Regions from separate parts of the Kribbella hippodromi genome, predicted to be linked through region 2. Evidence: riboswitches for the same ligand, from Rfam matches in the RefSeq annotation. Region 2 holds a riboswitch; each other region holds the start of a gene.

Region 1 (9,952 bases), on a different contig from region 2:
TACCCCTTGTAGATCCCCTTCTGGACGTCCGCCGGTTGATCCATGTTTTGGCCGGTGAGCAGATCATGCATGGCTTGCTCGTTGCGGCTGGAGAAGTGGAAGAACACGCGCGCGAGTTGATCACTCTGCGGCGTCAGGTACGAGTTTGGTCTCTGCAACCGCTTGTAGGCCGGAATTGACGCTGCCGCCGAGATTGCCAGCCGCTTGCTGAGCACCAGGCCGGGCCGATCGAGCGGTGCGGATTCAGCTAGAAACTCGGCGAACGGACCGGCCTTCTCGCCCCCTTCGGGCGCCCAGCCACCGTCGTGCAACGGGTGACCGTCGAAGTTGTCGCCGGCGGCTTCACGGACGAAGGCCGGAAGGTGATTCCAGCCGCCCCCTCTCGACTCGTCCGAGAGAGCCAGTAGGGCGCCGGCGGTTGCTGCCGCAAGCTTCGCCCTGACTCTGGGATCGAGGGAGTTGGGGATGACCTCGCCTGGCGTGTAACTGGTTCGGGTCGGGGCGATCCAGTTGTTGTCGTTTCCGAGATATCCCGGAAGCTTGTACACATCCTCGCCCAGGCGGCTGTAGTACGCCTCGAGAAAAAGGACGTCGTCGGGGTTGAGCCGGCCTTTGGCACTTCTGATTCGCTCGAGCGCGCTGACGGCAGCGACCAGTCCGTCGCGGCCGCCCGGCTTGCCACGAAGTCCTGCCTTGGTGTTTGCGGCTGCGAGATTGCCCGCTTGCTTGGCCGCGTCGCCTGAGTCTTCTGGGATCGACAGGAGGCTGGTGTTGGGGGTGAACGACAAGCCCTGGGACGCTAGTAGGGCTGCGGCGGAGTGGCGGCGGCGGAGCATGGGGAGTTGCTCGTGGAGCCAGCGGGCGATTCCGTTGAGGTCGGTGATCGGGCTTGCCGGTACGCCTACCTTGTCGAACTCGGCTTTGAGGCGTGGCGCTTCTGTGGTGATCGCCGCCTCGATCGCGGTCAGGTCCTTGATGACTCCGCCCAGGACAGCGGGGTCGATGCCGCAGAAGCCGTCGCCGTTGCCGGAGCGGCCGCTCTCGGGTTTATCGGCCACCGTGGCCTCCGAGCTTGGCACGCCAGCGGGCGGCCTCTTCTTCGGTACAGGTGGCCGGTGTGCGGCGGAGCAGTTCCTCGACGCCGTCGTTCAGTGCCCGGACACTCACGACGTACTTGGCCGCCTGCTTCGAGAACTCACCCGCCCAGAGAGTTGCTGCCGTACCGGTCCAGGCTGTCCCGTTCGCAATCGCCACCGCCGGACGCTGCTGCTTGTTGTGCAGCCGCTCCTGGGCAGCCTGCACACGTTTCAGCAGGGCAGTCAGATAGGCGTGCAACGGATTCGGCACCGCGCCACCGGCCGCGGCCGCCTCACCCGCAGTCTGAGCCACCTCAGCGCACCCTTCCCCGAACTGTCGCAAACGATCGCCCACACACTACACAGCGCAACGCGCCGCAACTCCCCGAGTTGCACGAACCTGCAAAACTTCGGTGCGGGCTCACGGTGCGGGTTTGGCTACTTGGATGCGTTGCCAGGTGCCGGGGGTGATCATGATGGCTCGGCCTGGTGGGGAGCCGGTGGGGAGGCCGGTGGGGAGTAGGACGCCTAGGATTTCGGCGTCGTCGTACTTTTCGGCGGCGAGGATGAGGCCGGTGCGGGATCGTTTGATGGCGGCGGCGGGGCCGACGTACATGCTGTTCAGCTGGGCGGTGGTGCCGGCGGCGATGACCAGGTTGCCGGTGTCGCGGTACTGGCCGAGGCGGGACTCGATCGTTTCGGCCAAGGGTGTGTGTTCGGGGATGAGTTCGAGGTCGTCGATGACAAGGGCATGCGGCGTCTGCAGGTCGTCGAGGACAGAGGTGAGTTCGTTGCTGTCGGCATCTGCTCCGAAGACGCGGGCCACGCCTTTCGTACCAGGCAGATCGAGCAGCGGGCTCCGCCTCGGCGCGAGTGCGACGATCGACCAGCCTCGCGAGGTCATCGACTCGATCATGGTGAGCAGCGCGGTACTGCGGCCGGACCGGGCCGGGCCCGCGACGAGAATCCCCGGGCCGTGTACCTGCGCGTCGAATGCACGGAGGCCGAGAGTGTCGCCGCCGGCGCCGACCAGGATTTCGGAGTCGTCAAGTGCCGCCGGGCCGAGTGCCAGCGCTGCCGCCGAGTCGATCGTGACCGGCAGTGGATCGACGCGGAACGGGCGTCGCCCGAAGGGAATCTCGGCGAGCGGCGTGGACCGCGCGGCGAGGTCGTGCAGCGCCGCGACCTGCGCGGTACCGGCGTCGTCGTCGGTCAGCAAGGCCACCTGCGTCTCGCGCCCGCCCTCGGCGCGGAAACCGCGGCCCGGCGGGAACGTCTGAGGTACGTCCTTGAGCGCCATCCCGATGTTCAGGAAGTCCGCCGAATCGGCCATCCGGAGCATGAGTTTGTCCTCGAGCAGGGTGGAGATCGGTCCGGCCAGCGCGGACTTGTCGGCGGTCAGGATCGTCTTCACCCCGACCGCGGCGCCTTCCTGCAAGATCTGGAACCAGTCGTCGTACAGCCTGCCGCCGGCGGTTTGCTCGAACGCCGCCCGGAACGCCTCCCAGCGGTCGAGCAGGATGACGAGATAAGGCAGCCGATCGTCAGGCGTACTCCGGCGGCGTTGCTCCGCGATGTCCGCGAATCCGCTTGCCGCGAGCTCCTGCTGCCGCCGCCCGATCTCGGTCTTCAGCCGATCGGTCAGCCGCATCAGCCGGTCCAGCTGATCACGCGCGACCACGGCACCGGTGTGTGGGAGGTTGATCAGCGGGAGCAGTGCATTGTTGCCGCAGTCAACGCCATAGAGGTGTACGTCGCCGGCCCCGGCGATCCGCGCGATGGATGCCGCGATGGCGCGCAGCGTGGCGGAGCGGCCGCTGCGCTGCGTGCCGATGATGCCGAACGGCCCGGGCGAGTCCAGGTCGTACGTTGCCGCGGCCCGTGCTTGTTCATGCGGGAGATCGCACAGACCGAACGGAACGAGCGGTAGTTGCCCGCTGTCATCGACCGGGTCTGGCTCGAGTTGACCGAGCGTCACGCGGGTGGGCAGGGGCGGCAGCCAAGGGCTCGGCGGCGTCGCCACCCCGGTCAGGCGGGCGGACTCCTGCAGTGTCTGCACCAGAACGGCCAGATCGGTGGGTGTCATCGGATCGTCATCGGCCGAGTCGGCATCGAGGACGACCGGCCGGCCGAGCTCACGCCACGGGACGGCGCGCGCCACCACCGATGCCGCGACGAGCGCCGGTGGTCTGCCCCCGACCCGAGACGTCTGGAACGGGACCAGCGACGAGTGCCCGAGCCGCGCATACCCGCGACCCGGCGTCGACTTCGCGATCCGGGCGGCGTCCGGTGCCTCGATCACATCGGAAGTCGGATCGTAGCCATGTCGTTCTGTGAGCCAAGGAGTTGGTCTTGTGAGTTGTCTTCCCTAAGACCGCTTGGCCTCCGACTGTGGCCAGGATCAGGTGTACGCCGAGCGACCGCCCGCGCCGCGCGATGTCGACGATGCCGGTGACGAAGTCCGGGAGTTCCGTCACCATCGCGGCGAACTCGTCGATGACGATCAGCAACCGGGGCATCGGTGCGTCGGCCGGTGCCATCCGCTCGAGGTACTCCTCGATGTCCTTCGCGTTGGCCGCCTTCAACTGGCGCTCGCGGCGATGGAGCTCGGCGGCCAGCGACGCCAGCGCGCGGGTCGTCAGGTGGCCGTCGAGATCGGTGACCATACCAACGGTGTGCGGCAGGTGATTGCAGTCCTTGAAGGCCGCGCCGCCCTTGTAGTCGACGAGAACGAAGTTCATCTCGTCCGGACGGTTGCCGACGGCAAGCGAAGCGATCAGGGTCTGGAGCAGCTCGGATTTACCGGCGCCGGTGGTACCCGCGACCAGGCCGTGCGGTCCGTCCCGGACGATGTCGACAGCGAAGTTGCCATCGATCCCTTCGCCGAGCAGCGCCTGGGTCGTACGCCCCCGTACGCTCCAGAGCGCGGCGACCTGCTCCGGCCGAGGCGGGTCCATGCCGAGTACGGACAGCAGCCTGCTGCTCTCGGGAAGCGCGGCGCCGCCCTCACCGCCGGAGACGTCCCTGATGGGGGAGAGGGATCTTGCCAGCCGATCCAGCCACTGAGGAGTGACCAGATCGGCCCGGATCCCGTCGATCGGCCGAGCGCCCGTACGGCGCAGGCGCCACCACGCACCGTGCGGCGTGACGACCGCCTTGGCCTCGTCGGGGAGCTGGCGCTCGTCGGCGTCCAGACAGATGAACCGGACCCCGACGGACGGACCATCACGGAGCAGCGCCACTACTCCGGGCAGCAAGCGCAGGCGGCGAGCACCGTCCATCACGACCACGAGTTGCTGTGCAAAGGCGGGCGCTTCGGTGATCGAGTTGCCGAGCGATTTGCGCCGGGCTTCGACGAGCGCGGTCAGCTCGGCGATCCGCCGGATCGTGGTCTCGTCATCGTTGCCGACGGCATTGAGATAGCCGTCGTCCTCGCCGCCGCGCAGATGCGGCAGCCAACGGGTCCAGGCCCAGTCCGCGGCGGTCTCCGGCGGGCACAGGACCATCAGTCGCAGCGTCTGCGGACTGTGCAACGTAGCGAGTTGCCCAGTCAGCCAGGCGCCGAGGCGCTGCGAGTCACCGTTCGGCGCGGCGATCCCCAGGACGCCTGAGGACGACAGCGAAACAGTCGCCGGGACATCGGGAGCAGTCCAGGTACGCCGCCGTACGTGACTGTCCTTTGTCGCGTCCTCGACCACAACCTCACTGTCCAGGTCGGCCGTACCGAGCCGGAGCTCCAGCCAGTCCGGGTCGGTCGGGCGGCGTTCCCAGAGCCTGGAGCGAGGGCCGGTCGCGAACAGCAGCAGGTTTGCCGCGTCTGGTACGTCGCGCCGGCGGGCCTCGCGTTCCTCGGCGAGGGCGTCCATCGCCGCGGCCTCGATCCGGCGCTTCCGGTCCCGGTACTCGGCCAGCTGCTGCTTGTAGCTCGTCTTGCCTTCGCGGCGGCTCTGAAAGTACTGACCGAGGTAGAGAAGTGGCGAGAGCAGCCCGAAGAGCAGCATGCCTGGCTGCCGCAGGAACACCGCCATCGCGACCGACGCGACCAGGGGGAGGGCCATCATCATCAGCGGGAAGCTCTGCCGGCGCGGCTTCTCGGGCTCGGGCGGCAGGGTGAATTCGGTTCGCCTGGGTGGTGGCAGCAGCCGTGGTGGGCGGTTGAAGTCGAGGATTCCGCCGTTGGGATCGGCGGAAAGCGAGGCATCGGGAGGCTGGACTGCGGCCAGTTCGAGGACAACCGGTCCTACAGTCAGCTGCGAGCCGGTTGCCCAGGTCCGGCCGGACCATTTGTTCGTAGCGGTCTGCGGGCGGCGGTCCACCTCGAGCAAAGCGGCCCGATGACCTGGCGGCAGCATCTCCACATCCGTGCCAGTCCCGGTGCCGGGGAGCACGATCGGGCCGGCCGCTGGATCGTGCGGCCGGTCTGGTGCCTGCGCGGATTCGGGTACCTCGGATCGAAAGGTCACCTCGCCCGAGGTGGTCACCGTCACCGTACCGACCGAGTCCGGGATGCCCGCCCCGGCGAGACGTACGGCTGAGTCCGCCGTGGTGCCGATCGTGTAGCTTCCGATGCCCAACCGGTGAACGCCGCCGGCGCCGGGGCCGCTGACTACGCGGAGCTCGATCAGCCCTTGCGGTTCCGCGGGCAGACAGCCACGCGAGTCTCCGAGGCTGACAACGGAGCCCTCACGCAGCGGCGAGGCGGCGATCGTGGCGCCGGGATCGACCAGGGCGCTGCCGACGTAGATCGCAGGCTGTACGCGAGCTCCGTGCAGGCTTGTCACCGAGGCGGTCCCCGGGGGCGACGACAGCCCGCTGACGGCGGCGACCAGTTGCGGTACTACCGCGGACACCTTCGTCTCGGCGTCGGCTTTGACGAGGACATCCGCGCGTACGCCGAGCACGGGATCGACCACGGTGAGCACAACCTGCATTCGCCTGATTCCCCGTCCGTCGCACCGACTGTCAACCAGAGACTACGACGTGTCAGGACCCATCATGGTGCTTGGCCAGTGCCGCGAAGATCGTGAGCGCGTCCGAAAGCGCGGCCACGTCATGCGTACGAATGAAGTCCGCGCCCTGAGCGGCTGCGTACAGCTCGGCGGCCAAGGTTGCCGGGCCGATGTCCACGAGGTCTCTGTCGGTCAGGGCGCGGAGGAACGACTTCCTGGACGGCGAGATCAGGACCGGCAAGCCGTACCGGGCCTTGATCTCCGCGAGCCCGGCGAGGACCGTGCTCCGTCGGAGAACGAGTCAGTCGTGACGTTGACGATCCCCACCACCCGGGGCCGCGTTGCCCAAACGTCCGGTCCACCGAATCCGTCCACGCCGTGCCTCCCAGGGAAAGTCCGAGAAGCCCAGGCGCGCGGCACGACGTCATCCGACGAGGCCGCTCCCCGATGGTGAACCCATCCAGACGCCAGTCACGACCCACCGGCCACCTTACCTACTTGACCAGGCCGTGGATGGCGTGGTCGGCGAGGGTGGCGGCGATGCGTTCGTGCTGCTCGGGGGTGTCGCGGGCCTCGTCCGGGCGGTACCAGACATGCATCCAGTTCACGGCGCCGAGCATCGCCTTCGCGATCAGGTTCGCGTCGGTGTCGCGGAACGCGCCGGTCTTGATGCCCTCCTCGACCACCTTGACGTAGTAGTCCTCGAACTTCCGCCGCATCTGGAGGATCTCCTCCATCGCGGCGCCTTGGCTGCGGCCTTCGCCGGCCAGGTGGATGTCGATCAGGAACTGGCCGACGCCCATGTACGTGTGGTGCTCCATCATCATCAGCGCGTGCTGCCGGACCATCTCCCGGAGTTTGACGGCCGGCTCCAGGTCGTCGCGTTCGGCGGTCGGCCCGATCGCCTCCAGGATCCACTCGATGCCGCGGCGGTGGATGCCGATGAAGAGCTCGCCCTTGGTCCGGAAATAGTGATAGATCCGTCCTTTGGTCGCGCCCAGGACGTCGGCGACGTCGTCGATGGACGTCGCCGCGTAGCCGCGCTCGGAGAACGCGAGCGCGGCGGCGTCCAGGATCTCGCGGGCGCCCATCTGACGCTTGGGGTCCTGTGAACGACTGGTGACGTTCGGTTGCCTCATGCGGACATACTACCGAGACGGATGGTCACGTCGAAGGCCACAGCGGGAATCATCGGGTCCTCTCAGAGCTTGGCGCCGCCGTCGACGTACAGCGTCTGGCCGGTGATGTACGACGCCTCGTCGCTGCACATGAACGCGGCGGCCGCGGCGACGTCCGCGGGCTCGCCGACCCGTTTCACCGGGTTCTTCTCGGCGCCGAGGCGCCGGAACTCGTCGACGTCCAGCTTCAGCCGGGCCGCGGTCGCGTCGGTCATCTCGGACACGATGAACCCGGGCGCGATCGCGTTCACGTTGATCCCGAACGGCCCGAGTTCGATCCCGAGCGAGCGGGTCAGGCCCTGGATGCCCATCTTCGCGGTGGCGTAGTTGGTCTGCGCCTTCTTGCCGAGTGCGGATGTACTGGAGAGATTGAGGATCTTGCCGTAGCGCTGCTCGACGAAGTGCTTCTGGACGGCCCGGCTCATCAGGAACGCACCGCGCAGGTGCACATCCATCACCAGGTCCCAGTCGTCCTCGGTCATCCTGAACAGGTAGTTGTCCCGCGTGACGCCGGCATTGTTGACCAGTACGTGGACCCCGCCCAGCTCGCCCATGACCCGGCCGACGGCGGCCGCGACGTCCGTACCGTCGCTGATGTCCGCGCCGACCGCGATCGCCTTCGCGCCGCCGGTCAGCGGCAGGCCGGCGACGGCCTTTGCGGCCGCGGTCTCGTCGAGGTCGATCAGCGCGATGCCGGCGCCTTCCGCGGCCAGCCGGCCGGCGATGCCCAGCCCGATCCCGCGGGCGCCGCCGGTGATGACGGCGATCCGCCCTTCATAGCGTCCCATTGATCCTGCTCTCCTTGTCGGGGGTCGGTCAGGTCCGGCTCGGAACCAGCAGCCGGACGGTCTCCGCGATGCACGCGGGTTTGCTCTCGCCGTCGATCTCCACCGTGAAGCTGACGACGGCCTGGAGGCCGGCATCGGTGTCCGTCACGCCGGCCAGCGTCGCGTGGGCGCGGATGCGGGCCCCGACCCGGACGGGGTGCGGGAACCGGACCCGGTCCAGGCCGTAGTTGATCGCCATCCGGAGCCCGTCGACGGTGAAGATCGAGCGCCCGAGCGCGGGCAGCAGCGACAGCGTGAGGTACCCGTGCGCGACCGTGCCTTGGTACGGACCCGCCGCCGCCCGCTCGGGGTCGACATGAATCCACTGCCGGTCGTCGGTGATCGCCGCGAACGCGTCGACGCGGTCCTGGTCGATCTCGAGCCACTCGCCGGTGCCGAGGCTTTCCCCGATCGCGCCGCGAAGCGCCTCGACGCCGGCGAAACGACGAGTCACGCCGGCAACTCGTAGATCGTCACGTTGGCCTGCCCGCCGCCTTCGCACATGGTCTGCAGGCCGTACCGGATGCCGCGGTCGACCATGTGATGGACCAGCGTGGTGGTGATCCGGGCGCCGGAGCCGCCGAGCGGGTGCCCGAGCGCGATCGCGCCGCCGAGCGGGTTCAGCTTCTCCTCGGGGACGCCGAACTCGGCCTGCCAGGCGAGCGGGACGGACGCGAACGCCTCGTTGACCTCGAAGGCGCCGATGTCGTCGAGACTCAGCCCGGACCGCTTCAAAGCCTTGTGGGTGCCCGGGATCGGCCCGGTGAGCATGATGTTCGGGTCACTGCCCGCGACGACCGAGGTGTGCACCCGGACCAGCGGCGTCCAGCCGTGGGCCGCGGCGATTTCCGAGGTGGTGATCAGCACCGCCGCGGCGCCGTCGCTGACCTGCGAGGCGTTGCCGGCGCTGATCACGCCGTCGTCCAGGAACGAGGGCTTCAGCTTGGCCAGTACCTCGACCGTACTGTCCGGGCGAATGCCCTGATCGGCGCGGACCAGGCCGTCCGCGGTTTCGATCGCCACGATCTGCTGGTCGAACAGTCCGTCTTTGGCGGCACGAGCCGCCCGCTGGTGCGACCGTACGGCGTACATGTCCAGGTCGGTGCGGCTCAGTGACCATTGACGGGCGATCCGCTCGGCGCCCAGGCCCTGGTTCGGCATCCCCTCGCCGTAGCGCTTCACGTAGAGCTCGCCGATCGGCATCCCGTCGCGATACGTGCTGCCCATCGGGACGCGGGACATCGACTCGACGCCGCCGGCCACCGCGATGTCGTAGTGACCCGCGATCACACCGGCGGCGGCGAACGCGATGGATTGTTGGGACGACCCACACTGCCGGTCGACGGTCGTGCCGGGTACCGATTCCGGCCAGCCGGCCGACAGGACGGCGGTCCGCGCGATGTCGACCGACTGCTCGTCGATCTGGCCGACACACCCCCAGACCACGTCGTCGACCAGGGCCGGGTCCAGGCCCGCGCGGGCCGCGAGCCCTTGGAGTACCTGGGCGGACAGGTCGGCCGGGTGCAGGCCGGAGAGAACGCCGGCTCGTTTACCGATCGGCGATCTGACCGCCGCCACGATCACTGCGTCGCGCATGCCAAACTCCTAGTTGATTCATGGATCTACTGTGGTTTGAGGCCAGCTTCGTCGGAAGCTGCGGACCGCTGGGTGACTCAGTCCTGGCGGAGCGGGAAGGCCCAGGGCCGCAAGGGCGCGCCGGTGGCGCCGCGGAGCCGCAGGTTGGCCGCGAGGAAGGCGCTTTCGTACACCTTGGCCGCGGCCAGCTCCTCCAGATTGAGCGCCTCGATGATCGGCGCCCCGGCTTCGGCCAGCAGATAGGTGTGCACCGGGGTGAAGTTGTCCTCGTCGTTCGCCGGTGCCTGTTCGAGACAGGACGTGTCGGAGCCGACGATCATCGCGCC
Region 2 (9,952 bases):
TGATCGTCATAACAAGCTCCGGACATTGTCACCGAGCAGGCCGACGGTGTCCGGCATGAAGGACCACCCCGGGTCGTCGAGCTTGGCGACGAGCTCGCTCGGCGACATCCACGCACCCCACGCGACCTCCTCCGGCTGGTGCCGGATCGGGCCGTCCCAGACACAGGTGTACAGGTACGCGTGGTACCGGGTGTTCTCGTCGGCGTAATCACCTTCCGGCAGCCGGACCAGCTCGACGCCCGTGATCCCGAGCTCCTCGTCCAGCTCGCGAACAACCGCGTGGAACGGCTCTTCACCGGCTGCCACGACTCCACCGGCGGCGAAGTCGTACCGGCCCGGGTACACGTCCTTGGTCGGCGTCCGGCGATGGACGTAGATGTCACCGGCCGGATTCCGGACGACCACGCCGGTGGCGGAGTGCCGCAGGTTGTCCCGGCGCATCACCGATCGCTGCGCGGAGCCGATGATCCGGTTGGCGTCGTCGAGCAGTGCCACCAGTTCGTCCACCTGTCCGTCCACTCAAGCAGTTTTGCAGGTAACCCTGTGGACACGGCAACCGCTTTAGTCGTTCGCACCGCGTAGGCTCAACTCCATGAGTGTTCGGCGGATCATGGGTACCGAAACCGAGTTCGGGATCTCGGTGCCAGGCCAGCCCGGGGCGAACCCGATGCTGACCTCTAGCCAGGTGGTGAACGGCTACGCGCAGACGCAGCCGCTCGCGCGGAAGACGCGGTGGGACTTCGACGAGGAGCATCCGCTGCGGGACGCGCGCGGGTTCGACCTCAGCCGGGAGGTGGCGGACTCCAGCCAGCTCACCGACGAGGAGACCGGCCTGGCGAACGTGATCCTCACCAACGGCGCCCGGTTGTACGTCGACCATGCGCACCCGGAGTACTCGGCGCCCGAGACCACCAACCCGCGCGACGCGGTGGTGTGGGACAAGGCCGGCGAGCTGGTGATCATGGAGGGCGCGCGCCAGGCCCGGCTGATCCCCGGCGCGCCCCAACTCAACCTGTACAAGAACAACGTCGACAACAAGGGCGCGTCGTACGGGTCGCACGAGAACTATCTGATGCGCCGGTCGACACCGTTCGCGTCGATCGTGCGGCATCTGACCCCGTTCTTCGTGAGCCGTCAGGTAGTCACCGGGGCCGGCCGGGTCGGGATCGGTCAGGACGGCGCGACGCACGGCTTTCAGGTCAGCCAGCGAGCCGACTACTTCGAGGTCGAGGTCGGCCTGGAGACGACGCTGAAGCGGCCGATCATCAACACCCGCGACGAACCGCACGCGAACCCGGACCGCTACCGCCGGCTGCACGTGATCATCGGCGACGCGAACCTGTCCGAGATCTCGACGTACCTGAAGGTCGGCACCACGTCGCTGGTGCTGGCGATGATCGAGGACGGCTGGCTGACCGACGACCTGGGCGTCGACCGGCCGGTGACCACGCTGCACGAGGTCAGCCACGACCCGTCGTGTACGCATCTGCTGACCCTCAAGGACGGCCGCAAGATCACCGCCGTCCAGCTGCAGACGGAGTACCTGGAGCAGGCGCGGAAGTACGTCGAGGACAAGTACGGCGACGACGCGGACCGGCAGACCAAGGACGTGCTGCACCGCTGGGAGCAGGTCCTGGACCAGCTCGCGACCGATCCGATGGGGTTGTCCGACCAGCTCGACTGGGTCGCGAAGTACAAGCTCCTCCAGCAGTACCGGGATCGCGACGGCCTGGACTGGGACGACTCGAAGCTGCACCTGGTCGACCTGCAGTACGCCGACCTTCGTCCGGACAAAGGTCTGTACTACCGGTTGGTGAAATCCGGCCGGATGCAGCGCGTCGTCACCGACGAGGAGATCCGGATGGCGGTCGCGCATCCGCCCACCGACACCCGGGCGTACTTCCGCGGCCGGTGCATGCAGCAGTACGCGCCGCAGGTCGCCGCGGCCTCCTGGGACTCGGTGATCTTCGATCTGCCGGGCAAGGAATCGTTGCAGCGGATCCCCACCCTTGACCCGCTGCGGGGCACCAAAGCGCATGTCGGGCAACTTCTTGACCAATGCGACACCGCAAGTGACCTGGTTCGCACCATTACTGGGGGTGCCGCCGGGTAGGGTCGCCGTATACGGAGAAACACCGCGCCGGCCGGTTGGGCGGGCGGCGCGGGCGGCGGTTCTAGGAGGTGGGCCAGATGGCGAAGGACGGCGGTCAGCAGCACAAGCAGCCGAAGCGTTCGTCGACCGAGGAAGAGGTCGAGCAGGTCGAGGCGTCGGAGGATGTCCAGGAGCGCAAGGAACGGCTCGACGACGACGTCGATTCGATCCTGGACGAGATCGACGAGGTCCTGGAGGAGAACGCCGAGGAGTTCGTCCGCGGATTCGTGCAAAAGGGTGGGGAGTGAACCGCTCGATGACTTCTGATGCCTCCGGCCGGCTGCCGGAAGCCTTCCTGACCCCAGGTGGCTCGTCGTTCATGGACTTCCTGGCCGGGCACGCGCCCGACCTGCTGCCCGGACGACGGTCCCTGGGCCAGGGTGACCTGTCCAGTGAGGTCCCGCACGGGACGACCATCGTCGCCGCCACCTTCCCCGGTGGCGTGGTGATGGCCGGCGACCGGCGGGCCACGATGGGCAACATCATCGCCCAGCGTGACATCGAGAAGGTGTTCCCCGCCGACGAGTACTCCGCGGTCGCGTTCGCAGGCTCGGCCGGCTTCGGGATCGAGATGGTCCGGTTGTTCCAGGTCGAGCTCGAGCACTACGAGAAGCTCGAAGGCGCCACGCTGAGCCTGGACGGCAAGGCGAACCGGTTGAGCGCACTGATCCGCGGCAACCTGCCGATGGCGATGCAGGGCCTGACCGTGGTGCCACTGTTCGCCGGCTACGACGAGGACATCAAGGGTGGCCGGATCTTCTCGTACGACCCGACCGGTGGTCGCTACGAGGAGACCCACTTCTACAGCGTCGGTTCGGGTTCGCTGTTCGCCCGCGGCGCGCTGAAGAAGCTGTACCGCGAGGACCTGTCCGAGACCGACTGCGTGACGGTGGCGATCCAGTCCCTGATCGACGCCGCCGACGACGACTCGGCCACCGGCGGCCCGGACATGCTGCGGCGGATCTTCCCGGTGGTCGGCGTGGTCACCGCGCACGGCTACCGGCGGCTGCCGGAGGACGAGGTCGCGGCGCTGGTCGACGCGGCCTGGTCGCAACGGCACACCCGGCCCGACGGCCCGGCCTCGGCGTCCCTGACCTGACCACCTGCCCGATCGACTGATTAGAGGACGACAGATTCGATGAGCGTTCCGTTCTACGTCTCGCCCGAACAGCTGATGCGGGACCGGGCCGACTTCGCCCGGAAGGGCATCGCCAAGGGCCGCAGCGCGATCGCGTTGCAGTACGCCGACGGCATCCTGTTCGTCGCGGAGAACCGCTCGCCCGCGCTGCACAAGGTGGCCGAGATCTACGACCGGATGGCGTTCGCCGCCGTCGGCCGGTACAACGAGTTCGAGAACCTGCGGATCGCCGGGGTCCGGCTCGCGGACATGCGCGGGTACTCGTACGACCGGCGGGATGTCACCGGAAGGGCGCTCGCCAACGCGTACGCGCAGACGCTCGGCGCGATCTTCTCCTCCGGTGGCGAGAAGCCGCTCGAGGTGGAGATCCTGGTCGCCGAGATCGGTGCCAGCGCGGCCGAGGACCAGATCTACCGGCTCACCTACGACGGGTCGATCGCGGACGTTCGTGGGTACGCGGTGATGGGTGGCGCGGCCGAGCAGGTCGCCGACTACATCGGCGAGCACTACAGCGACGGGATCTCGCTGGCCGGGGCGCTGCGGCTGGCCGTCGACGCGCTCGGGCACGACGGGACCGAGGTCCGGGAGCTGACTCCGGACCAGCTCGAGGTCGCGGTGCTGGACCGGACCCGGACGCAGGTCCGCAAGTTCAAACGGATGTCCGAGGAGACGCTCGCGGGCATCCTGACCGACTCCCGTCCGGCAGCCGGCACCTCGGAAGAGTCTGGCAAGTCCGGCGACGATGCAGGCGCCGGGAGCGACGACGGCTCGGCGGCCGGGGCCGACGGGTCAGCCGGTGCCGGTGGTTCGTCCGGCTCCGGTGGTTCGGCTGGGTCCGGCGCGTCCGGTGCTGGCTCGGCCGACGACGACGCACCGATCGCGCCGCCGGAAGACCCCGACGACGACAACCGTCCGCTGTGACGGATCAGCAGAACGCCTCAGCCGCCACCGACAACGTGGCGGCTGAGCCGTTTCCGGGGTTACCCACGGATCGGCCCGAGGATCCTGTTGCGTGGGAGTTGCTGGGGGAGGAGCCGGGGTTTCAGCGGTTTTTGACGGTGAAGCTGCGGCGGTACCGGATGCCGGACGGGACCGAGGTCGAGTGGGACGTGTTCGGCCCGAAGTCGGAGGAAGGGATTGCGGCCGGGATCACGGTGCTTCCGTTGACCCCGGAGGGGCGGATTGTGACGATCCGGATGTTCCGGGCCGGTCCGGACAGCATCGTGACGAACCTGCCGGGCGGTCTGGTGGAGCCGGGGGAGGACGTCGCGGTGGCCGGTGCCCGCGAGCTCGAGGAGGAGACCGGGTACACCTGCGAGACGCTCGACGTGGTCGGCTGGCAGTGGTCCGGTGCGTCCTCGACGTTCCGCAAGTACGTCGGGATCGCCCGCGGCTGCCGTCCGGACGGGAAGCAGCAGCTGGACGAGGCCGAGGATTGCGTACCGGTCGAGCTGACCGTGGACGCATTCCGTACCGAACTCCGCACTCCGGGTGCGATGACGGGCATCGATGCGGCCTATCTTGCGTTGGACCATGCAGGACTGCTGTGAATCCCTGAGATCTCTCACCGAATGAGGACTGTGATGGCTGACTGGAACGCGAGCATCATCGAGGAATTCCGCGCGAACGACGGCAAGGTCGGCGGCAACTTCGAAGGTGCCCCGATGACCCTGCTGCACCACCGCGGCCGGAAGAGCGGCCAGGAGTACGTCGCCCCGACGATGTACTTGGCCGACGAGAACGACCCGGACACCGTGTACGTCTTCGCCAGCAAGGCCGGCGCCCCGACGGACCCGGAATGGTACAAAAACCTGGTCGCGGCCGGTGAAGGCACGATCGAGCGCGGTACGGAGACGTACAAGGTGACTGTCCGTGACGTCACCGGCGACGAGCGGGACCGGATCTACGCCGAGCAGGCGCGCCGCTACCCGGGCTTCGCCGAGTACGAGGTGAAGACCGCCGGCATCCGCACCATCCCGGTCCTCGAGCTGCGCCGCGCCTAGACCATGGAGCCGCAGCAGCGCAGCAGCCGCCCGGATGGATTCGCGCTCGGGGACACTGTCGGGCTGCTGCACGGCCCGACCACCGATCCGGACGCCGAGCGGCTGGTCCGCGCGACCCTGACCCGCGCGGCTGTCCGGACGATTGTGGACGGCGAAGCGGCCGTGACCATCCACCTAGGCGGCACCGGCCTCGACGTGCGGCCGGCCGCGGACCTGCCTGCCGAGGGGTACGTCGTTGCCGTCGGCGCCAATCACGTCGTGCTGGACGGCGTCGACGCACGCGGGACGTACCACGCCGCGCTGACCTTCGACGAGCTTGTCCAAGGCAACGAGGTGGACGGCGTCGAGGTCCGCGACTGGCCGACGCTGCGCTATCGCGGCTCGATCGAAGGCTTCTACGGCACGCCCTGGTCGCACGCCGATCGGCTGGATCACCTGGACTATCTCGGCGCGCACCGGATGAACACGTACCAGTACGCGCCGAAGGATGACGCCTTTCACCGCGAGCAGTGGCGCGACCCGTACCCGCCGGACAAACTCGCCGAGCTGGGCGAGCTGATCGAGCGAGCAAGCCGCAACAAGGTCGACTTCACCTTCGCGCTCTCGCCGGGGCTCTCGATCCGGTACACGTCGGACGAGGACTACCAGGCGCTGGTCGCCAAGTTCGAGGCGTTGTACGAGCTGGGCGTGCGGGTGTTCAACGTCCCGCTCGACGACATCGAGTACGAGACGTGGCACTGCCCCGAGGACGCCGAGAAGTACGGCACCGGTGGCGGCGCGGCGGGTACGGCGCAGGCGGACTTGTGCAATCGGGTTCAACGCGAGTGGATCGCCACGAAGCCGGATGTCGCGCCGCTGCAAATGGTGCCGACGGAGTACTACAACGTCGACGAATCACCGTACAAACAGGCCTTGCGCGAGCGGATGGACCCGGCCGTGATCGTGCACTGGACCGGAACCGCGGTGGTGCCGGAGCAGATCACGAGCGCACAAGCGGCCGCGGCGAAGGCGGTGTTCGGGCACGACATCCTGATCTGGGACAACTACCCGGTCAACGACTACGCCCACGGCCGGATCCTGCTGGCCGCGTACACCGGTCGTGAGCCTGCACTGGCGGAGCAGGTCGTCGGCGTGATCTCGAACCCGATGAACCAGGCCGCGGTCAGCAAGCTCGCGCTCTACTCGTTCGCCGAGTTCGGCTGGAAGCCGGCCGCGTACGACGCGCACGCGTCCTGGCACCGGGCGATCGCCGAACGCGCCGGGGGAGACGAGGACACGATCCGTGCGCTGGAGGTGTTCGCGGACCTGACCACGTACGACGGCATGCTGCACTTGGCCAACGCACCGGTCCTGGCCGGGAACCTGGCTGCGTTTCGTACGACCTGGGAGGCGGGTGACCTGGCCGGCGCGATCGCCGGCCTCGAGCCGTACTTCGAGGCGATCGAGAACGCACCGGCTCAGCTCCGCGCCGGCCTGATCGACCCCGCCTACGCCGACGAGGCGGATGCTTGGCTCGACGCGTCGTTCTACTGGGGTCAAGCCCTGCGCCAGGCGCTCCGCGTGCTGGAGGCACAGGCGGAGGGCAACAAGTCGGCCGTCGCGACCGCACGAGCGGAGATCCGGCACCTGACCGACCGCGCCGAAGCGATCCGGGACATCCGCGTTCCGCACTCCAATACGCATCCCCGGATCGGCGACGGAGTGGCAGACGCATTCATCGCCGAGGTGACCAGCCGGGTACCCTGACACCGGACCGCGACTGGCGCTGAGGTGGATCACCACCGGGGAACGGTCTGCCATCCGGCTTCGCCGCGCGCCTGGGCACCCTGACGATGACAGAGGTGCGCGGATGACTGCTGAACTGATGATCGGGACCGACCTCGCCGCCGAGATGGTGGCCAAGGCGGCGGAGCGGGCGCGGGCGCTGCAGGAGCGGACCGGCGTCCAGCCGTGCCTCGCGACCGTGCTGGTGGGTGACGACCCGGCGTCGGCCACCTACGTACGGATGAAGCAGAACCGGTCGAAGAAGGCCGGGATCGCTTCGGTCAGCGTCGTGCTGCCCGCCGAAACGTCGACCCACGAGTTGGTCGCGGAGATCCGGAAGCTGTCCGAGGACCCGGCCGTGCACGGGATTCTGCTGCAGCACCCCGTACCCGCGCAGATCGACGAACGGGCCGCCTTCGAGGCGATCGACCCGGCCAAGGACGTGGACGGCGTGACGATGCGGTCGTTCGCGGCGATGGCGTTCGGGGATCCCGGTTTCCGGTCCGCGACACCCGGCGGGATCATGCGGCTGCTGGCGGCGTACGACGTACCGCTGGAAGGCGCGCACGCCGTCGTGATCGGCCGCAGTCCGATCCTCGGCAAGCCGGCCGGCATGTTGCTGCTGGCATCGAACGCGACGGTCACGTACGCGCACTCCCGTACCCAAAACCTGCCCGAGCTGGTCCGGACCGCAGATGTGGTGGTCGCGGCCGTCGGGAAGCCGGAGTTCGTCCGCGGTGACTGGCTGAAGCCGGGCGCGGTCGTGGTCGATGCCGGGTACAACGAGGGCAATCTGGGCGACGTGCACTTCGCCGAAGCGGCCGCGGTGGCGCGCCTGATCACGCCGGTTCCGGGCGGGGTCGGACCGATGACGATCGCCCTGTTGCTGGAGCAGACAGTGGACGCGGCTGAGACGGCTGTCCAGTCTTTGACCACCTTGGCCTAGGCTTGGGGGGACAGCGAGTGATGGCCTGAGGAGGCGAGACGTGGCGGTACGGGCGATCCGGGGTGCCACCCAGCTGGACGTCGACGAGCGCGAGCACCTGCTCGAGCGGTCCGCGGAGCTGGTGAAGGCGGTCCTGGAGGCGAACGATCTGGAGAACGAGGACCTGATCAGCATCCTCTTCACCGTCACGTCGGACCTGCGGTCGGAGTTTCCCGCCGTCGCCGGGCGGCAGATCGGGCTCACCGACGTACCGCTGATGTGCATGCAGGAGATCCCGGTCCCGCACGCGCTGCCCCGGGTGGTGCGGCTGATGCTGCACACCGAGACGCCGCGGTCGCGGGACAAGATCCAGCACGTGTACCTGCACGGGGCGGTCGCGCTGCGTCCGGATCTGACCGGCGCCCAGTGAGCGAGATCCAGTGAACGCGACCGCCGTGACCAAAGCCATCGTGAGCGAAGCCGCCGTGAGCGAGTCGTGCGGTGAGTGAGCTGCGTGGCCCGGTCCGGATCGTCGGGACCGGGCTGATCGGTACGTCGATCGGCCTCGCGCTGGCCCGGCTCGGCGTGGTCGTGGAACTCGTCGACGGCAACGCCGACAACGCGCTGATGGCCGAGCGGATCGGCGCCGGATCACGGTCGGTCGAGCTCGAACCACAGCTGGTCGTCGTTGCCGTACCGCCCGACCATGCCGGCACGGTGATCGCGCAGCAGCTCGAGCTGACCGAGCGCAGCGGGGCGATCGTCACCGACGCGGCCAGCGTGAAGTCCAAGCCGCTCGCGGATACGCGCCGGCTCACCGGCGATCTCAGCCGGTACGTCGGTAGTCACCCGATGGCCGGCTCGGAGCGAAACGGCCCGCTGGCTGGGCGCGCCGACCTGTTCGACGGCGCTACCTGGGCGATCACGCCGCATGAGACCAGCGACCCCGAAGCGGTTGATCTGGTCCGGCGGCTGGCCGAGGCTGCAGGTGCGCGGACGGTCGAGATGTCGGTCGAGGACCACGATCTCGGTGTGGCTCGCGTGTCGCATCTGCCGCATCTGATGTCGGCGCTCGCGGCCGGCACGCTGACGGACGCGCCGTCGTCGCATCTGCAGTTGTCCGGTCAGGGGGTGCGGGACGTGACGCGAATCGCGGCCGGTGATCCGAAGCTGTGGACCCAGATCGTGTCCGCGAACTCGACCGCGCTGACCGGCCTGCTGGAGCAGATCCGCGGTGAGCTCGATCGGCTGCTCGTTGCCCTGGGCAAGGAAGAGGCGGCGGACGAGCTGACCGCGATTCTCGGTCAGGGCGCATCTGGCGCGGTCCGGGTGCCGGGTAAGCACGGCACGCCGCACATCGAGCTGGTCACCGTTCTGGTCACGATCCCGGACCGCCCGGGTCAGCTGGCCCGCTTGTTCGCGGACGCGGCCGAGTCCGGTGCCAACGTCGAAGACCTCCGCATCGACCACAGCCCCGGCCGCCCCGTCGGTGAGGTCGAGCTGGCGGTCAAGCCCACCTCGGTCGACCAACTGGTCACCGTCCTCACCGACCGCGGCTGGGTAGTCCACCGCTAGCGGGTTATTTGGCCGCTGGCGTGTTGTAGCGCGCCAGCGGTCGCACAAGCCGTCATCGGTGCGCTGGGGTACGGTGCCGAACTTGTCCCTGCTCGAAGGTAATCTTCGGGGCATGATCATCGCTGTGGACGGCCCGAGCGGCTCCGGGAAATCGAGTACCGCCCGCGGAGTGGCCACCCGGCTCGGCCTGCGGTACCTGGACACCGGCGCGATGTACCGGGCAGTGACCTGGTCGGCGGTCGAGCGCGGCCTGGACCTGGACGACACCGAGGCGGTCGCCGAACGTGCTCGTGAGCTCCGGCTGGAGCTCAGCACCGACCCGGCCGACCAGTTCGTGGTCGCCGACGGGACGGACGTGGCGGCCGCGATCCGGGAGCCGGAGCTGAGCGCGGTGG
Region 3 (9,952 bases), on a different contig from region 2:
GGTGTGTACGCGGTCGGCGTCGACACCCGCGGCGAGCGACCACGGCTGTTCGTCGGCGGCACGAGTGAGCACTGGGGGCCGGCGGTCTTCCACTCCGACGACCTCGGCGCGACCTGGGCCGAGCCGCCGGAGGGCTCGATCGGGTTCCCGGCCGACGCCGGCGCGTCGCTCGAGCGGGTCTGGCAGATCCAGCCCGCGCCGGCCGACCAGCCAGGCGTCGTGTACGCCGGGTCGCAACCGTCCGCGTTGTGGAAGTCCACCGACGGGGGAGTGACGTTCGAGCTGGTCCGCGGCCTGTGGGATCACCCGCACCGGACCGAATGGGACGCCGGTTTCGGCGGGCAGGCCGTCCACACCGTGCTGCCGCATGCGACCGACCCGGACCGGCTCAGCGTGGCGATGTCGACCGGTGGTGTCTATCAGACGAGTGATGGCGGAGCGACCTGGGCGCCCGCGAACCACGGCATCAAGGCGTACTTCATGCCCGATCCCGACCCGGAGTTCGGCCAGTGCGTGCACAAGCTGGCGGGGCATCCGGACGTACCCGAACGGATGTTCGCGCAGAATCACCATGGTGTGTACCGGTCGGATGACGGCGGGGCGATCTGGAAGTCGATCGCGGACGGGCTGCCGTCGGACTTCGGGTTCCCGATCGTCGTGCATCCGCACGAGCCGGAGACCGTGTACGTGTTTCCGCTGATCGCGGACGGGAATCGGGTTCCGCCCGACGCGAAGTGCCGGGTGTACCGGTCGCGGGATGCCGGTTCGACGTGGGAAGCGTTGACGGCTGGGTTGCCGGACGTGTCGTACGTGCCGGTGCTGCGGGATGCGATGACCACCGATACCGCTGATCCGGCGGGGGTTTACGTGGGGACACGGGACGGATGTGTGTACGCGAGCGCGGACGCGGGCGATACGTGGACCGAGGTTGCGCGGCATCTGCCCGACATCCTCACCGTGCGCGCCGCGGTCGTGTGACGGCGTTCTTGTGATGACGGTGCGATGCGTGATGGTGGTGGTGTGATGGGTGGGGAGCAGGCGGCGGTTTCGCGGGTTGTGGTGCGGTTGCCTACTGTGCTGCGGCCGTTCGCGGGTGACGTGGACCGGGTTGAGGTTGAGGTCGTGGGTGATGGCGGGGCGACTGTTGCCGGGGTGTTCGCGGCGCTGGAGCTGCAGCACCCGGCGTTGCGGCGCCGGCTGACCGATGAGCAGGGTGCTGTCCGGCGACATGTGAACATCTACCTCGGCAACGACAACATCCGCGACCTGTCCGGCCTCCAGACCCCGCTGTCGGCAGGCGACGAGCTCCTGATCCTCCCCAGCGTCGCCGGCGGCTGACAACCGCTCGTCGGCAGTCGAAGTCGAACGCGACTACCCCGCGGTCGAGGTGTGCGGGCTGTCCGCCACCGGCGCCGCGGGAGGAGGCTCCTGCTGGCGACAAAATAGGTGGGGGTTCCGCGGTTGGCCGGGCTAGCGTCTGGTCGCATGAGTGACGTACTGCTCCTGACCGGTCCGTCAGGTTCGGGCAAGACGACCGTGGGCCGGTTGCTGGCGACCGGGGCGGCGCGACCGACGGTGCATGTGACGACCGACGAGTTCTTCCGCGCGATCCGGACCGGGTTCGTGGAACCGTACCTGCCCGGTGCGGAGCGGCAGAATGAGATTGTCGTGGATGCGATCGTGGCGGCGGTGGCGGTGTACGCACGCGGCGGGTACGACGTGGTGGTGGATGGGGTCATCGGCCCGTGGTTCCTCGGTCCGTACCGCCGGGCGGCTGTCGAAGGGCAGTGGACGATGTCGTACGTGGTGCTGCGCCCGGACCTGGCCACCACCCTCCGCCGCGGCCAGGCGCGCGGCGGTGTCGAGCTGACAGATGCTGAGGCCCTGACCGGCCTGCATGGTCAGTTCGCCGACCTCGGTGCACTGGAGTCGCACACCTTCGACACCACCACGCTGGACGCCGCCGAGACAGCCGCTGCCGTACGCAAAGCAGTTGCCGCAGGCACCTACCTGCTCAGTGCCTGAAGAGTCGCACCCCGGTCGGTGACCAGGTGATGTTGTTTTCGGCGCACGCGGCCGCGACTTCGGCCGAGCGAATCGACCCACCCGGCTCCGCGATATGCGCGACACCGAACCGCGCTGCCTCCTCGACGTTGTCGGTGAATGGCAACGCGCCGTCGGACACCATCGACACCCCCGTCAACGGTTCGGCCGATCGGCGCGACCACCACAGCAACGCCTTCTCACCGGCCAGCCGAGTACAGTCCACCCGCGACTGCTGCCCCGCCCCGATCCCGATCGCCATCCCGTCCTTCACCATCACCACGGTGTTCGATTGCGTATACCGGGCAACAATCATCCCCAGCAACAGATCCTGCCGCGCGCCGTCCGGCACCGCCGCGTCAAACTGATCGACGGCCAGCGGAATCGCATCCCGCTCCTGCACCAACCGCACCCCGTACACCTCGCGCACCTCTTCAGCCGGCGGTTCAAAGTCTGGATCGGCCTCCAGCACGAGATACGTACCGCGCTTCTTCGCCGCCAGAACCTCCACCACCCCCTCGCCGTACCCAGGCGCGATGATCCCGTCCGACACCACCCGCTTCAGTACGCCGGCCAGCTCGAGGTCCACCGGATGCGACACCGCGACGAAATCCCCGTACGACGACTTCGGGTCGGCGTCGCGCGCCCGTTCGTACGCGGCGGTGACTGTCTCACCCAGCGCGGCCCCGGCCGGTGACACGTGCTTGTACGAGGCGGCTGCTGGTACGCCGAACGCACGCGCTGCCTCGCGTACGAGCTGCCAACCGGTCAGTGCGTCGAGGAGATTGATGTACGACGGCTCGCCCGCGACCACCTTGAACGGTGGACTGCCGACGGGGGTGAACGAAGCAGCTTGGTGGGGATTCATTCCGTAGCGCAAATGCATCAGAAACCTCCGACGAAATCGGAGGCGCCCAGGCGGACGACGCCTTGCAGGTAACCCGCTCCCCGGTGGTACTCCACCCTCGCCAGTCGCGGTACCTCCACCCTACTTCCGCGCGCGGACCACCAGCAGGCGGGACTCGTCCGTCAGCGCCTCCCCGTGCCAGCCGCCGTCGATCTTCACGTCCGTGAAACCAGCGCGCCGGAGATCGGTCGTGATCTCGGCGGGGGAGCGGAAGTGCAGCACGTTCCGGTACACGGCGACGGTGCCGTCCGGGAAAACGTTGTGGGCGTCGAAGACCACCCGTCCGTCGGCGACCTCGATCAGGTCGAGCCACTCGCGGAGCCGGCCGACCGGTGTGTCGCGCTCGCCGTCCGTTGCCTCGCGCGTCCACTGCTCCCACGCGCGCGCCGCCGGGTGCCGTGACTCGAAGGCGATCATCCCGCCGGACCGCAGCGCCCCCGCAAGCGCACTCAGCGCCGGTACATGATCCGCCCCGCTCACATGCATCATGGTGTTTCCACTGCTGACCACGAGATCCACGTCCCCGCCCGGCTCGACCGCGCGATAGTCACCGTCGATCCAGCGAACCACATCCGCACCCGGCCGGCGGCGCGCGTATCCGAGCATCGTCGGACTCGGATCCACCCCGATCACCACCCGCCCAGGCGCAACCAGCGAACGCGTCAGCAGCCCGGTCCCACACCCGAAGTCCAGAACCTTCCGCGTACCAGCCGCGAGCGCCCGGTAGTACGCATGATCCTCCCCGGCCGGATTGTCCAAGTCGTACAGCCCCACCAACCGCACATCCCCGTACGCATCCGCATCCACGCCGAAACCCTAAGCCTGCCCCCTGAACTGAAGGGTTGCCCCCTGAGAATCCGAGGGGGCAACCCTTCAGCTCAGGGGGCAAGCCAATGCGGGCGGGGCGAGCGCCCGCATCGGCTTGGGGTGGGCGGGGTTACAGGGCGGAGACCCAGCCGTAGATGTTGCCGGGGCGGCCGGCGTTCTTGGCGCGCTTCGGGTCGAACGGGCCGTACTTGGAGACCTGGTTGTTCGCGTTGCCTTCGACCGTGGTGATGTAGCCGTTGGAGGCGACGGCGACCACGACGCCGGTGTGCACGCTGGTGTCGGTGTTCTGCGGGCCGGTGCCGTAGAGCACGATGTCGCCGGGCTGCATGCCGGTGTTGGTGGAGTGGGCGCGGCCCTTGTTCTGGCCCCACGTGTAGATGTCACCGGTGAAGCCGTAGTTGGGGATGTTGATGCCGGCCTGGCGCCAGGTCCAGGTGGCGAAGTGCGCGCACCAGGGTTCGCACGGGCCGTACGGGTTGCAGTTGCTGCCGGGCGGCGTCTCCTGCTGGCCGACTTCGCCGTTGGCGGCGTTCACGATCGTGGTCCTGGTGTCGGCGGCGCTGGCGGTCAGCGGGCCGGACAGAGCCACCGAGCTGAACAACGCGATCAGCACAGCGGCGAGCAGTAGCCGCAGAGATAACCGGGGGCGGGAGCACTGGGCGAGTCGCATGGGTCACTCCGATCTGGAGAGGGGGCGGTATAAAACTTTCAAGCGATCTCTCTAAACCAGTATGTGACTAACCAACGATGAACCACCATTACAGTGGTATTAATTCGCCGAAGGTCCACCCATAAGACAGTGGTCTCAAAGTACGAGACGCTGAGCCGTTGAACTTGACCCGATCGCCGTCTGTCGGCGAATAATGCCTACATGCGATCGATTCTCCTCGTACTTGTGCGGCGCGCCGACTGACGCGACCACTGAGTCGAGCGCGCCCCTTCAGCCAACCGGCGGAAGGGGTTTTTTGTTGCCAATGCGACTATCTGGGACCCAGTAGCGCGGCGGGAACGGCCACGAGCGAGGATGGATCGGTCGCGAAAAAGCCATCAAGGCCACATCGTGACAGGACTGAGGGAAGGCACTCATGAGTGAGCAGCTGACCGGGGCACAGGCTCTGATCCGCGCACTGGAACATGCCGGAGTGGACACCGTCTTCGGCATCCCGGGCGGCGCGATCCTCCCGGCGTACGACCCGATGCTCGACTCGACCCAGATCCGCCACATCCTGGTACGTCACGAGCAGGGCGCCGGCCACGCCGCCCAGGGGTACGCCGCCGCGTCCGGCAAGGTCGGCGTGTGCATGGCGACCTCGGGTCCGGGCGCGACGAACCTGGTGACGCCGATCGCGGACGCGTACATGGACTCGGTGCCGATGGTCGCGATCACCGGTCAGGTGGCCGGTGCCGCGATCGGGACCGACGCCTTCCAGGAGGCGGACATCCGCGGCATCACGATGCCGATCACCAAGCACAACTTCCTGGTCACCGACCCGAATGAGATCGCCACCACGATCGCCGAGGCGTTCCACATCGCCTCCACCGGCCGGCCCGGCCCGGTGCTGGTGGACGTGACCAAGGACGCGATGCAGACCACGGGCGTCGACTTCCAGTGGCCGACCGAGCTGTCGCTGCCGGGGTACCGGCCGGTGACCCGCCCGCACCCGAAGCAGGTGCGCGAGGCGGCCCGGCTGATCGCCGCGGCCGAGAAGCCGGTGCTGTACGTGGGCGGTGGCGTGATCCGGGCGCGGGCCAGCGCCGAGCTGAAGGAACTCGCGGAGCTGCTCGGCATCCCCGTCGTCACCACCTTGATGGCGCGCGGCGCGCTGCCGGACACGCACGAGCTGCACTTCGGGATGCCCGGCATGCACGGCTCGGTGTCCGCGGTCGGTGCCCTGCAGCGCTCCGATCTGCTGATCACGCTGGGCGCGCGGTTCGACGACCGGGTAACCGGCAAGCTCGACTCGTTCGCGCCCGAGGCGAAGGTCATCCACGCCGACATCGACCCGGCCGAGATCGGCAAGAACCGGGCCGCCGACGTGCCGATCGTCGGCGACTGCAAGGAGGTCATCACCGACCTGATCGCCGCGCTCCGGACCGAGATCGCGAACACCGGCCAGACCCCGTCGTACGAGGCCTGGCGCAAGCAGCTCGAAGCCGTCCGCGCCCGGTACCCGCTCGGCTACGACGAGCCCGAGGACGGCACGCTGTCACCGCAGCACGTGATCCAGCGGATCGGCCAGATCGCCGGCCCGGACGCCGTGTACACCGCGGGCGTCGGCCAGCACCAGATGTGGTCCGCGCACTTCCTGCCGTTCGAGAAGCCGGGTCACTGGCTGAACTCCGGCGGTCTCGGCACGATGGGGTACGCGGTGCCGGCCGCGATGGGCGCCAAGGTCGCGCGCCCGGAGAAGACGGTCTGGGCGATCGACGGCGACGGCTGCTTCCAGATGACGAACCAGGAGCTCGTCACCTGCGCGCTGGAGGGCATCCCGATCAAGGTTGCCGTGATCAACAACCAGTCGCTGGGCATGGTCCGGCAGTGGCAGACGCTGTTCTACGACAAGCGGTACTCGAACACCGACCTGCACTCGACCCGGATTCCGGACTTCGCCAAGCTGGCCGAGGCGATGGGCGGCGTCGGGCTGCGCTGCTCGGACAAGGAGTCGCTGGACGCGACGATCGAGAAGGCGATGGCGGTCACCGACGCGCCGGTCGTGGTCGACTTCGTCGTGCACCGGGACGCGATGGTCTGGCCGATGGTCGCGGCCGGCGTCAGCAACGACGAGATCCAGATCGCCCGCGACATGGCCCCGGCCTGGGAAGGCGAGGAGCTCTAGTGACTGAGCGAAGCGAAGGCACCAATCCAACACAGCCCACTCGTGCCTCATCGGCGCCCGGAGCGAAGCGAGGACGTCGATGAGTAAACACACATTGAGCATTCTGGTCGAGAACAAGCATGGTGTACTCGCCCGGGTGGCGGCGCTGATTTCGCGGCGCGGGTTCAACATCGACTCGCTCGCGGTCGGGCCGACCGAGCACCCCGAGGTGTCCCGGATGACGATCGCGGTCACCGTGGACGAACAGCCGCTGGAGCAGATCACCAAGCAGCTGAACAAGCTGGTGAACGTGATCAAGATCGTCGAGCTCGAACCGGCCCAGACCGTACAGCGGGAGCTGTTGCTGGTGAAGGTGAAGGCGGACACCCTGACCCGCGGGCAGGTGCTGGAGACCGTCCAGCTGTTCCGTGCCAAGGTGGTCGACGTGGCACCGGACGCGATCACCATCGAGGCGACCGGCAATCCGGAGAAGCTCGAAGCGATGCTCCGGGTGCTGGAACCGTTCGGCGTCCGCGAGCTGGTGCAGTCCGGGATGGTGGCGATCGGACGGGGCAGCCGCTCGATCTCCGACCGGAACCTGCGGCCGGTCCCGGTGCCGCCGCCGCATGTCGCGTCCGGTCCGCCGAATGTCCAGGCCCGGCCGCCGGCCGAGCGCGAGCGTCCGCATCCGCATCACCCGGTCCCGGCGCCGCCGCCGGGCCGGACCGCTGCCGCCGTACCGAATCAACACTAAGGAGAAGTGCCCGAAGTGGCTGCTGAAATGTTCTACGACGACAACGCCGATCTGTCGGTGATCCAGGGCCGCCACGTGGCCGTGCTCGGCTACGGCTCGCAGGGCCACGCGCACGCGCTCTCGCTGCGCGACTCCGGCGTCGACGTCCGGGTCGGTCTGCCCGAGGGCTCGAAGAGCCGGGCGAAGGCCGAGGCCCAGGGCCTGCGGGTGGTCTCGCCGGCCGAGGCCTGTGAAGAGGCCGACGTGATCGTCGTGCTGGCTCCGGACCCGGCGCAGCGCAAGCTGTACAAGGAGGCCATCGAGCCGAACCTGGTCGACGGCGACGCGCTGGTCTTCGGGCACGGCTTCAACATCCGGTTCGGCTACATCAAGCCGCCGGCCGGGGTGGACGTCTTCATGGTCGCGCCGAAGGGCCCGGGGCACCTGGTCCGGCGCGAGTACTCCGAGGGCCGCGGCGTACCGGTGCTGGTGGCCGTCGAGCAGGACGCGACCGGCAAGGCGTGGGACCTCGCGCTCGCGTACGCGAAGGGGATCGGCGGCCTCCGTGCCGGCGGTATCAAGACCACCTTCACCGAGGAGACCGAGACCGACCTGTTCGGTGAGCAGGCCGTGCTCTGTGGCGGCGTGTCGGCGCTGATCCAGGCCGGCTTCGAGACGCTGACCGAGGCGGGGTACCAGCCCGAGGTCGCGTACTTCGAGTGCCTGCACGAGCTGAAGCTGATCGTCGACCTGATCTACGAAGGCGGCATCGCCAAGCAGCGCTGGTCGGTCTCCGACACCGCCGAGTACGGCGACTACGTGTCCGGCCCACGGATCATCGACGCGTCGGTGAAGGCGCGGATGAAGGAGGTCCTCGGTGACATCACCGACGGCACCTTCGCGGCCCGCTTCATCGCCGACCAGGACGCCGGCGCGCCGGAGTTCGCCGAGTTCCGCAAGAAGAGCCAGGAGCACCCGATCGAGGCCGTCGGCAAGGACCTGCGCGGCCTGATGGCCTGGGTCAAGTCGCACGACGACGACTACGTCGAGGGCAGCGCGGCCCGCTGACCCCCGCACCTCTCAACCGGGACCCCGGACAGGCACCTGCTTGTCCGGGGTCCCGGTTTTGTCACCAGGGTTTGACACAATGTGTTGCGGTCTGGACTGGTGAGTGGGGGTGAGTGGTGGTGGAGGACGGTAGGGGCGCGCTGCCGCGGCCGCCGCGGCACATCCCGGCCGGCGCCGGCGCCCTGACCCAGCTGGAGGCGCCGACGCGCTCATCCGGTGCGCCACCGCCGCGCGGTCCATGGGTCTTCGGGCGGTTCCTGGCCGGTCTGGTCGTACTGCTCGTGGTTGTCGCGGGCGGTGTGGGCGCGGGCTGGTACGTCCGGGCGCAGACGTTGCGGATCGACACCAGTCAGGTACTGAAGAACGTGCAGCCGGCTGTCGTACGCATCCTCGCGACCACCTGCGCGGGCACCGGTGAGGGATCGGGCGTACTGATCGACGGCGGCCGCATCCTCACCGCGAAGTCCGCGATCAGCCAGCCGTTGTCGATCGTGGTGATCAGCCCGGACGGGAAGATCCACCGCGCCAACCTGCTCGGTACGAGCAACGACGGCGTCGCGGTACTGCAGCCGATCGGCCAACTCGACGGTACGCCGGTCCAGCTCGCCCCGGCCGATCCCGAACCGAAAGCGGAGCGCGCGCTGATCGGGTACACGGCCGCCGGAAAGGCGACGATCCAGTCGATCGGATCGACCGCCCAGCCGAAGCCGCTCGAATCGGTGATGAACGCCGCCAAACTCGGCGGACCGGTCGTGGACAAGTCCGGTCGCCTGGCCGGCCTGGTCGTCGGCGACACCGTGCAGACCAGCACGATCGTTCCGCTCGGCACACTGCGCGGGTACGCGGCGACCGCGCCGACCGGAATCAGCGCGGCGGCCGGGGGATCGTGCGACCGGTCGCGCGGCCCGCAGAGCGCGGTCGCTCCGGAGCTCCAGGTCGCACGGACCGCGCTGGCCACCGAAGCGCAGCGCCTCCTCGGCAACTACCTGACCTTGGAGAATCAGCACGACTTCGCCGGACTGCAGTCGCTGTACTCCGACCGGCTGGCCAAGACCCTGACCGAGGCCCGCGACCAGCAGAGCCACCAGACGTCGTACTTCTTCGGCCCCAAACTCACCGAGGTGAGCGCCGACGGCGACGGCGCGTACGCGCGACTGGCCTACAACGTGCTGTTCTCGCCGACCGCCGCGGGCGCCAGCGGGCGGACCTGCAACCGGCTGGACGTGCGGTACAAGCTGACCCGGGCCGACGGGAAACTCGTCATCGACGAGGCCCGGCAGATGACGGACCCGGTGGCTTGCGACAGCTGATCAACACGCAGTGACCGGATGGTGGGTCCACCCGCGCGCCGAAAACCGGACGGGGTACCATCGACTCAGCGGGCACAGCGCGGTGCTCTGAAAATCATGAGCCCCTACCGCTTCTGCAGGAGATTCCTCCATGTCTCTGACTGACGTAACCCGGCCCGTCGTCCTGATCGCCGAAGAGCTCAGCCCCGCCACCGTCGAGGCGCTCGGCCCCGACTTCGAGATCCGCCACGCCAACGGCGCCGACCGC

What was found. Region 2 has a riboswitch for ZMP and ZTP ahead of ABD260_RS22715 (bifunctional 5,10-methylenetetrahydrofolate dehydrogenase/5,10-methenyltetrahydrofolate cyclohydrolase). Riboswitches for the same ligand answer to the same signal wherever they lie in the genome.
Region 1: another riboswitch for ZMP and ZTP. It lies ahead of ABD260_RS07790 (dihydropteroate synthase); the one in region 2 lies ahead of ABD260_RS22715 (bifunctional 5,10-methylenetetrahydrofolate dehydrogenase/5,10-methenyltetrahydrofolate cyclohydrolase).
Region 3: another riboswitch for ZMP and ZTP. It lies ahead of ABD260_RS06785 (5-aminoimidazole-4-carboxamide ribonucleotide transformylase); the one in region 2 lies ahead of ABD260_RS22715 (bifunctional 5,10-methylenetetrahydrofolate dehydrogenase/5,10-methenyltetrahydrofolate cyclohydrolase).

Annotation. Positions count from the first base shown of each region.
Region 1 covers NZ_BAAAPH010000004.1:175,441-185,392, reverse strand. Annotated here, with positions in the region: gene ABD260_RS07810 (TPR repeat domain-containing protein) at 1-1,058, opposite strand, end outside; gene ABD260_RS07805 (hypothetical protein) at 1,048-1,389, opposite strand; gene ABD260_RS07800 (FtsK/SpoIIIE domain-containing protein) at 1,498-3,237, opposite strand; partial or broken gene ABD260_RS07790 (dihydropteroate synthase) at 6,060-6,308, opposite strand; ZMP/ZTP riboswitch at 6,422-6,510, opposite strand; gene ABD260_RS07785 (TetR/AcrR family transcriptional regulator) at 6,520-7,164, opposite strand; gene ABD260_RS07780 (SDR family NAD(P)-dependent oxidoreductase) at 7,227-7,991, opposite strand; gene ABD260_RS07775 (MaoC family dehydratase) at 8,020-8,484, opposite strand; gene ABD260_RS07770 (thiolase family protein) at 8,481-9,626, opposite strand; gene ABD260_RS07765 (cyclase family protein) at 9,704-9,952, opposite strand, start outside.
Region 2 covers NZ_BAAAPH010000015.1:43,804-53,755, reverse strand. Annotated here, with positions in the region: gene ABD260_RS22760 (phosphotransferase) at 1-10, opposite strand, end outside; gene ABD260_RS22755 (NUDIX hydrolase) at 7-519, opposite strand; gene dop (depupylase/deamidase Dop) at 593-2,113, shown strand; gene ABD260_RS22745 (ubiquitin-like protein Pup) at 2,191-2,400, shown strand; gene prcB (proteasome subunit beta) at 2,409-3,251, shown strand; gene prcA (proteasome subunit alpha) at 3,291-4,211, shown strand; gene ABD260_RS22730 (NUDIX hydrolase) at 4,349-4,840, shown strand; gene ABD260_RS22725 (nitroreductase family deazaflavin-dependent oxidoreductase) at 4,874-5,293, shown strand; gene ABD260_RS22720 (glycoside hydrolase family 84 protein) at 5,297-7,039, shown strand; ZMP/ZTP riboswitch at 7,039-7,123, shown strand; gene ABD260_RS22715 (bifunctional 5,10-methylenetetrahydrofolate dehydrogenase/5,10-methenyltetrahydrofolate cyclohydrolase) at 7,143-8,003, shown strand; gene aroH (chorismate mutase) at 8,044-8,412, shown strand; gene ABD260_RS22705 (prephenate dehydrogenase) at 8,484-9,557, shown strand; gene cmk ((d)CMP kinase) at 9,670-9,952, shown strand, end outside.
Region 3 covers NZ_BAAAPH010000003.1:383,970-393,921, reverse strand. Annotated here, with positions in the region: gene ABD260_RS06800 (WD40/YVTN/BNR-like repeat-containing protein) at 1-978, shown strand, start outside; gene ABD260_RS06795 (ubiquitin-like small modifier protein 1) at 1,003-1,338, shown strand; gene ABD260_RS06790 (phosphotransferase-like protein) at 1,486-2,025, shown strand; gene ABD260_RS06785 (5-aminoimidazole-4-carboxamide ribonucleotide transformylase) at 2,015-2,929, opposite strand; ZMP/ZTP riboswitch at 2,949-3,029, opposite strand; gene ABD260_RS06780 (class I SAM-dependent methyltransferase) at 3,032-3,757, opposite strand; gene ABD260_RS06775 (CHAP domain-containing protein) at 3,888-4,448, opposite strand; gene ABD260_RS06770 (acetolactate synthase large subunit) at 4,864-6,615, shown strand; gene ilvN (acetolactate synthase small subunit) at 6,695-7,348, shown strand; gene ilvC (ketol-acid reductoisomerase) at 7,376-8,395, shown strand; gene ABD260_RS06755 (S1 family peptidase) at 8,515-9,705, shown strand; gene serA (phosphoglycerate dehydrogenase) at 9,836-9,952, shown strand, end outside.